Regions from separate parts of the Streptomyces sp. NPDC127119 genome, predicted to be linked through region 1. Evidence: riboswitches for the same ligand, from Rfam matches in the RefSeq annotation. Region 1 holds a riboswitch; each other region holds the start of a gene.

Region 1 (3,266 bases):
TCACCGGCGCGGTCCTCGTCGGTCTCAACCAGGCCGACGACCAGACCGTCAACAACATCAAGATCGGTGTGAAGCTGGCCCTGCTGGTCGTGATCCTGGGCCTCGTCTACGTCAAGCGTGACGACGAGAAGGTGGAGAAGGGCCTGTTCGCCCTGGTGGGCGGGCTGACCACGGTGAACATCTTCATCGCGCTGCTCTGGACCTGAGCGACCGCCCCGGAGGCCGCCCTGAAAACTGCCCGGGAAGCCGCCGCGGAAGCCTGGAAGCCGGTCCGGAACGCGGACGGGGTACGGCACATGCCTGCCGTACCCCGTCCGCGTTCCGTCCAGATGCAGCTGGGCGCTAGCCCGGCCGCACCACGCTGTGGATCGGCATGTAGTAGATCGACTCCTCGCGGACGTACGCGCCCGGCTTCGGGGCGTGGATCATCATGCCGTCGCCGATGTAGATGCCGACGTGACTGATGTCGTCGTAGAAGAAGACCAGGTCGCCGGGCTGGGCGTTGTCCACGGAGACCGTCGTGCCGGTGTCCACCTGGTCCCAGGTGGTGCGCGGGAGCGTCACACCGGCGGCCTTCCAGGCGGCCTGGGTCAGACCGGAGCAGTCGTACGAGCCGGGGCCGCTGGCGCCCCAGACGTACGGCTTGCCGATCTGGGCGCGGGCGAAGGCAAGTGCCTTGGCGGCCTTGGTGGAGGAGGCGGAGTCCGAGCCCGAGGTGCTCCCCGAGCCTGTGCCCGTCCCTGAACCCGTGGCGGTTCCCGTGCCCTGCGTCGCCGCTTCCTGGCGTTGGCGCTCCGCGTCGGCCGCCTGCTGCCGCGCCAGCTCGTCCGCCTTGCGCTGGGCCTCTTCCTGCTTCTTCCGCTCGATCGCGGCCAAGCGGGCCTTCTCCTCCGCGGTCAACTTCGAGAGGATCTCGCGCGCCTCGGCGAGCTTGCGCTGAACGTCCGCCTTGGACGTCTTCAGCGTGCTCTGCGTCGTGGTGAGCGTCTCCAGGCCCTCGGAGGCCTCCTGCCGCTTCTTCGACGTGGTGGCCCGCTCGGTGACGTACTCGTCGACGGCCTGCTTCTGGCGGGCGGTCAGCCGGTTCATCAGCTGGGTCTGGTCGAAGTAGTCCTGCGGATTGTCCGCGAGGAGGAGGGAAGCGCTGTCGGGGGCGGAGGCTCCCGTGCGGTACTGCGCCGCGGCGAACGTCCCGAGCGCCTCACGCGCGGAGTTGAGCTTCTCCGTACGCTGCGCGACGTCGTCGAGGAGCGTGGCGACGCGCTTGCGCTGCTTGGTGGTCTTCTCCTTGGCGGCGTTGTACTTCTCGGTGGCAGTGCCCGCCTGCTGGTAGAGGTCGTCGATCTTCTTCTGGACTTCCTCCGTGCTCGGCCTGGGCTCCGCGGCCGGCGAGGCGTCCGCCGTCTGGGAGAGCAGGGCCACCGAGGTCAGGGCCGCGGTGGCGAGGGCCGGTGTCCGCAGGCCCAGAGAACTGGGGGGCCGCAACTTGCGGTGTGGCGCCACGAGGGCGTCTCCTTCCGTCATCCGCCTACCGAGTTAGCTGTCGGGTTCGGGCGAGTGCTTCGGAAGGTTTGCCCTACGGTCCTTGTCCCACGAGGGAGTTCGGACCGATTCACCCCAGGATCGGTTGGGTCCCCGGTTCCGGAGGCCACGAGGGCATGCCGGATTCGGCGGAGCCCGCTCGGCCCGGCGTTGTTCGCCGGTGCGGGTCGAGCGGCCTACGCGAAAGTTAGCCAATACGTGTGGCACCTGTGAAGTTTGATGTGCGATATGCCCGATACATTTTCGTGACCTGGACCACGGGTGTCGTCCGCCGACGTCAATTGGTCATGATCTGCTCCGAGTTGTCCCCGAGGGGCACGGGAGCGGGTCGACCGGGTCGCGGAGCGGCGCCCACGCCGACGGGCCGGTTCCGGTCGGCTCAGGAGTGACCTCCAGCAGGCGATGTCCGGTGCGCCCTGTCTCCGCACGGTTATACGGAGCCCAGTCGTACGCGGTTCAGATGCGGGGCGAAATCAGCGCCCTGTGGCGGTACCGCCGCGCACCGCACCGCCGCACACCGCACCGCCGCCGTACCGGCCCCCCCCCCCCCCGCACCGCCGCCTTCCCGGCGACCCTGTGTAGTGGCGTACTCATCACGGGTGAGGCTCTGCCCTTGGCCGCCCGCCCGGGATTCCGCCGAGTTTCCGGGGTGGCGGCCGGGTGTCAGTGGGGGCGCCTAGACTCGGAGAGCGATGAGCAGCCTCTTTGATGACAGCTTCCTGGCGGACCTCAAGCCCTCCCGGGCCCACGAGGAAGAGCCCCCGCCGCCGCCCGAGGACGAGGCGCCGGACCACGGTCCGGACGACCTGTTCGGCGGGCGCTTCGACGTGCCTCCTCCCAGCAGGCCGAGGGACGGCTACTACCGCGACGGCGCCCCGAGGCCCCTGGTGGACCCGGCCGCGCTCCTGGACGGGCTGAACGAGAACCAGCGCGCGGCGGTCGTCCACCACGGCTCGCCCCTGCTCATCGTGGCCGGCGCCGGCTCCGGCAAGACCCGTGTGCTCACCCACCGCATCGCGCACCTGCTGGGCGAGCGCAAGGTGCACCCCGGCGAGATCCTCGCGATCACCTTCACGAACAAGGCCGCGGGCGAGATGAAGGAGCGCGTCGAGCAGCTCGTGGGCCCGCGGGCGAACGCGATGTGGGTGATGACCTTCCACAGCGCCTGCGTACGGATCCTGCGCCGCGAGAGCAAGAAGCTCGGCTTCACGTCGTCGTTCTCGATCTACGACGCCGCCGACAGCAAGCGGCTCATGGCCCTGGTCTGCCGTGATCTGGACCTCGACCCCAAGCGCTTCCCGCCGAAGTCCTTCAGCGCCAAGATCTCGAACCTGAAGAACGAGCTGATCGACGAGGAGGACTTCGCCGCCCAGGCTTCCGACGGCTTCGAGAAGACCGCCGCCCAGGCCTACGCGATGTACCAGTCGCGGCTGCGCGAGGCGAACGCGCTGGACTTCGACGACCTGATCATGACGACGGTCAACCTCCTGCGCGCCTTCCCTGACGTCGCCGAGCACTACCGCCGCCGCTTCCGCCACGTCCTCGTGGACGAGTACCAGGACACGAACCACGCGCAGTACTCCCTCGTCCGGGAGCTCGTCGGCAGCGCCACGGACCCCGTCGCGCACCCCGAGGACGTACCGCCGCGGGAGGACGACCTCCCGCCGGCCGAGCTGTGCGTCGTCGGTGACGCCGACCAGTCGATCTACGCCTTCCGCGGCGCG
Region 2 (3,266 bases), on a different contig from region 1:
GCAACTCGTGCAGCTCCGGGTCGCGGACGTCGTACGCGTCCAGGAGTCGCCGCACGTCGGCGGGCTTGACCCCGCTGCGGCCGGTCTCGATCCGGCTCACCTTCGACTGGTGCCAGCCCACGAGGCGCGCAGCCTCGCCGCTCGTGAGGCCCGCGCGGGCGCGCAGGGCCCGCAGTTCGGCGCCGAGCTTACGTCGGCGCACCGCGGGGCCGTACTGCATGGCCGTCTCCTTCCGACCGTCGCGCAAGCGCTACAGCGCCCGGCGTCACGCCGACGGTAGAGGACAAACCACCTGCCCGCCCAAATACGGTCGACGGTCGCAGAGTTCACCGCTTCGAGCGACAGATATATGCATATCTTGGTGGATCGGCACCACGAACGCCGAGGTAGTGGCACTCTGGCGCAAGCACCAGTCCGGGACCGTCTCGAAGTCATCCGCTTCGGTCGGACCCCGGTCCCGTGGGAAAGGGACGACGTCGCATGGCAGACCACCAGGAAGCATCCGTCACTCTGCCGAGCGATCCCGCCTCGGTCTCCGTCGCCCGTACGTATGTCACCGACGTGCTGGCCGAATGGGGACTGCCGTCCGACTCGGAGACCGCAGACACGGTTCGGCTCATCGTCTCCGAACTTGCCACGAACGCGGTACAGCACACCTTCGGACTGTCACCCACCTTCACGGTGGACGTCGAACTCGACCGTGACGAACAACTGCGCATCGGTGTGACCGACAGCCACCCGCGCTTCCCGAAACGGCTGCCCGCCGCCGTTCAGCAGGACAACGGCCGGGGCATGGTGATCATCCGCTGGCTGACGGCGGAATCCGGTGGCAAGCTCTCGGTCCGAGCCACCAGCGAGGGCGGCAAGACCGTATCGATCATGCTCCCCTGGACGGCCCCGGCACAGCCGGTCCGGGCCGAGTAGGGCCCGCCCCGAAGAGGCGCGGGGAACCGCGCGCCAGGCCACGACGAGCCGGCGGACAACCCACAACACACAACGCACCGGACGTCCGGCGGTGAACGAGTAACCAGTCAGCGCCCGAATTCACGCGTGAGGGCCCGGGTCCCTCACGGGCGTCGAGCGGGTCTCCCACGGGTGTGATGCCCGGAATCCTCACGGGCGGCGGGCCGGGCCCCTCGCGGGCCGTCGGGCCGGGTCCCTCACGGGGTGGCCGTGGCGATCCGAGCGCCACGGCCACCCCGTGGGCGGATCACCTGACCCGGCCGTACCAGACGCTCTTGGTCCAGATCTTCTGGAGCTTCACCACGTCCCCGGTCTTCGGGGAGTGCCAGATCCGTCCCTTCCCGGCGTAGATGCCCACGTGGTAGACGTTCCGGCCCGAGTGGAAGAAGACCAGGTCCCCCTGCTTGCGGTTCGAGGAGGAGACGTGGTTCGTCTTGTTGTACTGGGCCGCAGCCGTGCGGGGCAGCTTCTTGCCCGCCTTCTTGAACGAGTACAGCGTGAGGCCGGAGCAGTCGAAGCGCTTGGGCCCCGTGGCCCCGTACTTGTACGGGGAACCCTTCTTGGAGGCCGCCACCTTGAGTGCCTTCGTCGCGGGGGTGGCCGCTTCCGCGTCGGACGCGAAGCCAGGGGCCACTATGCCGCCGCCTACGGCGGCGATGGTGAGAACCGATGCGGTACCGGCCCTGCTGAACAGCGACGGGACACGATTGAGCGCAGTCATGCGCAACCCTTCGTCAGCCGCCTGTGAAGGATGACCTGTCGGATTCGGGCTGGCGAAGTTGCCCGGCCGCAGCTGCGGCTTCACCCCAAGGGCCACTCGGATCTCTCCGGCGGCCCGTCATGCTCGGGTCCTCCACTCCTGCCGATGCACTTCTGTCGACCGGTCATCCGGGCAGCGGCAGGACTCGGCGTCCGCCCGGACCGCCCCGCCGCTTCTGGCGGGGGCTTGTCGTCGCAGGGATCTTGACGCACTGATGTCCCAAAAGCCGAGCGGAATCGGCGATTTGTGGGCTTACTCACCACTCACCCGTTCGGGTGGACAGCCCTTTCTACGGGTGGGCGTCGAGGGCCTCAAGGACCCCCGCACCAGCACCGGAATGGTTGATTCCGCCTCGGACGTACGTACGTTGCGCAACTCCCGGGGGCTTGTGGGAGCAGCCTCGACTACGCCAACCGGGGGTACGCCTTCTGGTCCGTTTCAACTCCAGTGCGGACGCCTCGTCAAGTGCCTGCGTGAGGCCGGACCGGTGGTGTACGTCAGGTGCCGGAGCCGGGCGGCAGGGCGACCCGGCCCGCCCTGCGCTCACCGTCGAGGACGCGCAGGGCCCGCGCCAGGGTTGCGGCGTGCAACTCGTTCTCGCCCCGCTGGTGCATCAGGGTCAGGGCGTCGCGCAGCGCGGTCGCCCTGCCGACCAGGGCCTGGGCCGCGCGCAGTCCGCGGTACGTGTCGCCGGAGTGCGCCGGGTTGATCCGGCCGAGCAGGTCGACCACCTCCAGATAGCGGTCGATCAGTTCGGCCTCGGCCCGCGTCAGGGCCGGCAGCGGGGGCAACTCGGGCGGAAGCATCGGCGGATCACCCCACGCCGGGTGTGTCGGACGTGCCTGATGCGTCGTCGGACGCGCCGAGGGCCGCCTTGCGGCTGGGGACGATCCGGTCGACCAGCCCGTACTCCAGGGCCTGGCGGGCGTCGAGGATCTTGTCCCGCTCGATGTCCGCGCCGATCCGCTCCCGGCGCTGCCCCGTGTGCCGGGCGAGCATGTCCTCCATCCGGGCGCGGGTGCGCAGCAGTTCGTCCGCCTGGATCGCCAGGTCGGACGCCTGGCCCCGGAGCGGCTCCGACAGGTGCGGCTGATGGAGCAGGATGCGGGCGCCCGGCAGCGCGTACCGCTTGCCCGGTGTGCCCGCGGCCAGCAGTACCGCGGCGGCCGACGCGGCCTGCCCGAGGCAGATGGTCTCCACCTCGCAGCTGACGAATCGCATCGTGTCGTAGACGGCCGCCATCGCGCTGAAGGAGCCGCCGGGGGAGTTGATGTAGAGCGAGATGTCCCGGTCGGGTGCCTGGTACTCCAGGTGCATGAACTGCGCCATCACGTCGTTCGCGGACGTGTCGTCGATCGGCGTCCCGAGAAACACGATCCGCTCTTCGAGGAGCTTGGAGTACGGGTCCATGGTCCGCGTCCCCGAGCTGGTGCGCTCGGTGAACTCGGGCAGGACGTGGCGGGCGGACGGTCGGCTTGCTGGGCGGGTCACGGCACGCGCCTCCTCCGGGAGAGGTTCTGTAAAAAATGTACAGGACGTACAT
Region 3 (3,266 bases), on a different contig from region 1:
GGTCGATGTGGTCCGTCCGCAGCCGGCGCAGCGACGCCTCGGCCGCGGCCTTGACGTTCGCCGGGGAGAGGCCCTTGTACGCGGGATGCGCGCCGGCCTTCGTGGCGATGAGGACGTCGGCGCGGTTGCCGCGCGCGGTCAGCCACTCGCCGATGACGGTCTCGGACTCGCCGCCCTCGTTGCCCGGCGCCCAGGCCGAGTACGCGTCGGCGGTGTCCACGAAGTTCCCGCCGGCGGCCGTGTACGCGTCGAGGACGGCGAAGGAGTCGGCCCGGTCGGCGGTCCAGCCGAAGACGTTGCCGCCCAGGGCGAGCGGAAACACCTCAAGGTCGGACGAACCCAGCCTGCGAAGAGAAGTCATGCCAAAACCAACGGCCGAACCGGACGGCCGTATTCCATACTCCGCGACATCGCGGCCCCGCAGGGCACGGACACCGGCTTGCGGATTGAGGCTTTACGGGTTGAGGCCCTTGCCGCGCAGCCAGGCCATCGGGTCGATCCCGGTGCCGCCGGCCGTGTGGACCTCCAGGTGGAGGTGCGCCCCGGTGACGTTCCCGGTGGCACCCACGCGCCCGATGACGTCGCCCGTGCTGACCTTCTGCCCGACGCTGACGCCGATCGACGACTGGTGGGCGAACCACAGCTCCGTACCGTCGTCGAGCGTGAGGACCGTGCGGTAGCCGTACGAGCCGCTCCAGCCCGCCTCGGTGATCGTGCCGCTGTGAATGGCCTTGATCGGGGTACCCGTGGGAGCGGCGAAGTCCAGACCCGTGTGCTGACCGGAGGACCAGAGCGAGCCGGACTGCCCGAAGGTGGAGGTGATCGTGTACGAGGAGGTGGGCAGTGTGAACTGCTTGGCCAGCTCGGCGAGGCGTGCGGCCTCGGCCTTCGCCTTGGCCTCCTCCTCCTTCTTCGCCTTCGCGGCGGCGGCCTTGGCCTTCGCCGCGTCCTGCTCCTTGGCCGCGAGCGTGGCGGCCTTCTTCGCGGCGGCGGCCTCGGCTGCGGCCTGGGCCTCGCGGTCGACCTGGTCCTGCTGGAGTTCGGCCTGGAGCATGATGCGCGAGCGCAGGGCCTCGCCGGCGTCGGCGTTGCCCTCCTCGGCGTCGGCCTCGGTGAGTCCCGCGGCGGTGAGCGCCGTGCTGGAACCCTCGGGGGCCTCGTCGTCGGAGATCAGCGAGCCGACGTTGGGCAGGTCGGGGATCGAGATCGACACCGGCGGCTTGCCGGTCTGCGCGGAGGCCATGCCGCCCGCGCCGACGGCGGCTATGACACCGACGCCCAGAACGGTGGAGCTGCGGGCGAGTCCCCCGCCACGCTGCTTGGCGACGCGGTGCTTGCCGCGGACGGGAACGACGGTGTCCGCGCTGGGATTCCAGGGCTCCCAGGTCTCGTCGTCCCTGCGGGCGCCGAAGGCGAAGGTGTCGGGCTTCTTCTCGCCCGAGGTCTCTCCCGTCACCTCGTCAGGCATGAACGAGGGTGTGGGGGCAGGCCTGTTGAACGCCACGTGGGCGCGCTCCTTTCCTTCCTTCTCGCCTACCGGGTTAGCTGACGGGTTCGGAGCAGGAAGGTCTCCTACGCGCGTCAACCGCGGTGTTCACCACCACGAAAGACACGCGATTCACCCCATGTAGGTGGTTCCCCGGTTCCCTTGCGGGATTCGGCGCGTGCGCACGGAGCCGTCTCTTGTGACGGCTGGGACACCGCGCTGCGTTATCGAACGTTAATAGACTCAGGCACCGGATTCCAAGCTGTTCTTGATGATCGTTACGGCTCCTGGCCTGGACTTAAACGCTGGGAGCGGGGTAAATCGGGCGAGTTGATCGCCATTCACGGGTACGGGTTTTGCTGACGGTGTGTCAGTTGTTATGCGCAGGGGCGTCGTTCGACTACTGCAGGTGATATGGGTCGGGAAGAGCGTCCCGGCTCCCTCACGGCCGGCGAACGGCGAGCAGTGCCATGTCGTCCGTACCGCCGCCCCCGGTGTACCGGAACACGTCGTCCACCACCTCGGCGAGCAGCGCGTCGGGCCCGGCGAACCGGCGCCCGGACAGCCGTGCCGCCGGATCGAAGAACACACCCCGCCCGTCCCGGGCCTCGGACAGCCCGTCCGTGTGGAAGAGCAGCATGGCCCCGCCCGGGAACTCCTCCTCCTGCGCGCGGTCGGGCCAGGCGCCCAGGTCGCCCATCCCGAGCGGCAGCGCGGGTTCCGCCGCGGCGAGCGTGCGTACGGTTCCGTCGCCACGCAGCAGGAGCGGCCCGGGATGGCCGCGGTTGACGAGCCGTACGCGCTGGGCGCCGTGCGGGATCTCGGCGAGCACGGCGGTGATGAAACCCTCGAAGACCTCGACGCTGTCGCGCCGCACCCCTTCGCGCATCAGCGACCGCTCCAGCCGCTGGGCGACCCCCTCCAGCGTGCTCTCCTGTTCGGCGGCCTCCCGGAAGGCCCCGATGACGACGGCCACGGCGGCGACCGCGCCCATGCCCTTCCCCCTCACATCGCCCACGACGAGCCGTACGCCGTGCGGGGTGTCCTGCACGGCGTAGAGGTCGCCGCCGATGAGGGCGTCGGTCTGCGCGGCCACGTACCGGACCGCGAGGTCGAGGCCGCCGGTGCGCGCGGCGGGTTCGGGCAGGACGGCCCGCTGGGCGGCCTCGGCGATCTCGTGGGCGGAGGCCAGCCGGGCGTTGCCCAGGCTCACGAGCCGGTTGATGACGACGGCGAGGCAGGCGACCGTGGCCACGGTCGCGATCTCGGTGATCCCGCTCGCGTCGACGGCGAACCGCACGGTCACCAGCGCCATGGCCGCCGTGCCCGCGACGCCCGTCCACACGGTGGCGCCGAGCGACAGCAGGGGCGCGGCGACGAGCGAGGCGGCCGAGAGGAAGGGCGCGGCGGTGAAGTACTGCGGGGTGAGGACGTCGTAGAAGACACCCGCGACGATCAGCAGTGCGGGGAGCACGCGGACGACCGCGCGGGTACGGGGGTAGAGGCCGGTCCGCTTGTCCGGCGGCGGCCCGGCGGAGCCCGGCGACCGCTGCTCGACCGCTCGACGCCCGATCACGTGTCTCCTGCCCTCGACCACCTCGCTCCGTCCAGGGTTCCGGGACCGGCGGGGCGGGGCGAGCGGACGGGGACCGGGCGAGTGAGCGCCGGCGCGGGGACGGCACAGAGGAACGTAAAACACCTGAGGCCGGAATCCATTGGATTCCGGCCTCAGGCCTTCAGTAGCGGGGACAGGATTTGAACCTGCGACCTCTGGGTTATG

What was found. Region 1 has a riboswitch for cyclic di-AMP ahead of ACFVH5_RS18690 (NlpC/P60 family protein). Riboswitches for the same ligand answer to the same signal wherever they lie in the genome.
Region 2: it holds a riboswitch for cyclic di-AMP, as region 1 does, so the genes downstream of both, ACFVH5_RS31410 (C40 family peptidase) here and ACFVH5_RS18690 (NlpC/P60 family protein) in region 1, are expected to answer to the same signal.
Region 3: it holds a riboswitch for cyclic di-AMP, as region 1 does, so the genes downstream of both, ACFVH5_RS32940 (M23 family metallopeptidase) here and ACFVH5_RS18690 (NlpC/P60 family protein) in region 1, are expected to answer to the same signal.

The regions. Positions count from the first base shown of each region.
Region 1 covers NZ_JBHXTO010000038.1:3,655-6,920, reverse strand. The annotation lists gene ACFVH5_RS18695 (hypothetical protein) at 1-206, shown strand, start outside; gene ACFVH5_RS18690 (NlpC/P60 family protein) at 343-1,503, opposite strand; cyclic di-AMP (ydaO/yuaA leader) riboswitch at 1,510-1,683, opposite strand; gene pcrA (DNA helicase PcrA) at 2,235-3,266, shown strand, end outside.
Region 2 covers NZ_JBHXTO010000099.1:5,741-9,006, forward strand. The annotation lists gene ACFVH5_RS31400 (helix-turn-helix domain-containing protein) at 1-220, opposite strand, end outside; gene ACFVH5_RS31405 (ATP-binding protein) at 481-924, shown strand; gene ACFVH5_RS31410 (C40 family peptidase) at 1,211-1,684, opposite strand; cyclic di-AMP (ydaO/yuaA leader) riboswitch at 1,688-1,874, opposite strand; gene ACFVH5_RS31415 (hypothetical protein) at 2,221-2,529, opposite strand; gene ACFVH5_RS31420 (ATP-dependent Clp protease proteolytic subunit) at 2,537-3,214, opposite strand.
Region 3 covers NZ_JBHXTO010000110.1:6,491-9,756, reverse strand. The annotation lists gene ACFVH5_RS32945 (aldo/keto reductase) at 1-361, opposite strand, end outside; gene ACFVH5_RS32940 (M23 family metallopeptidase) at 455-1,504, opposite strand; cyclic di-AMP (ydaO/yuaA leader) riboswitch at 1,516-1,673, opposite strand; gene ACFVH5_RS32935 (PP2C family protein-serine/threonine phosphatase) at 1,929-3,062, opposite strand; tRNA gene ACFVH5_RS32930 (tRNA-Met) at 3,227-3,266, opposite strand, start outside.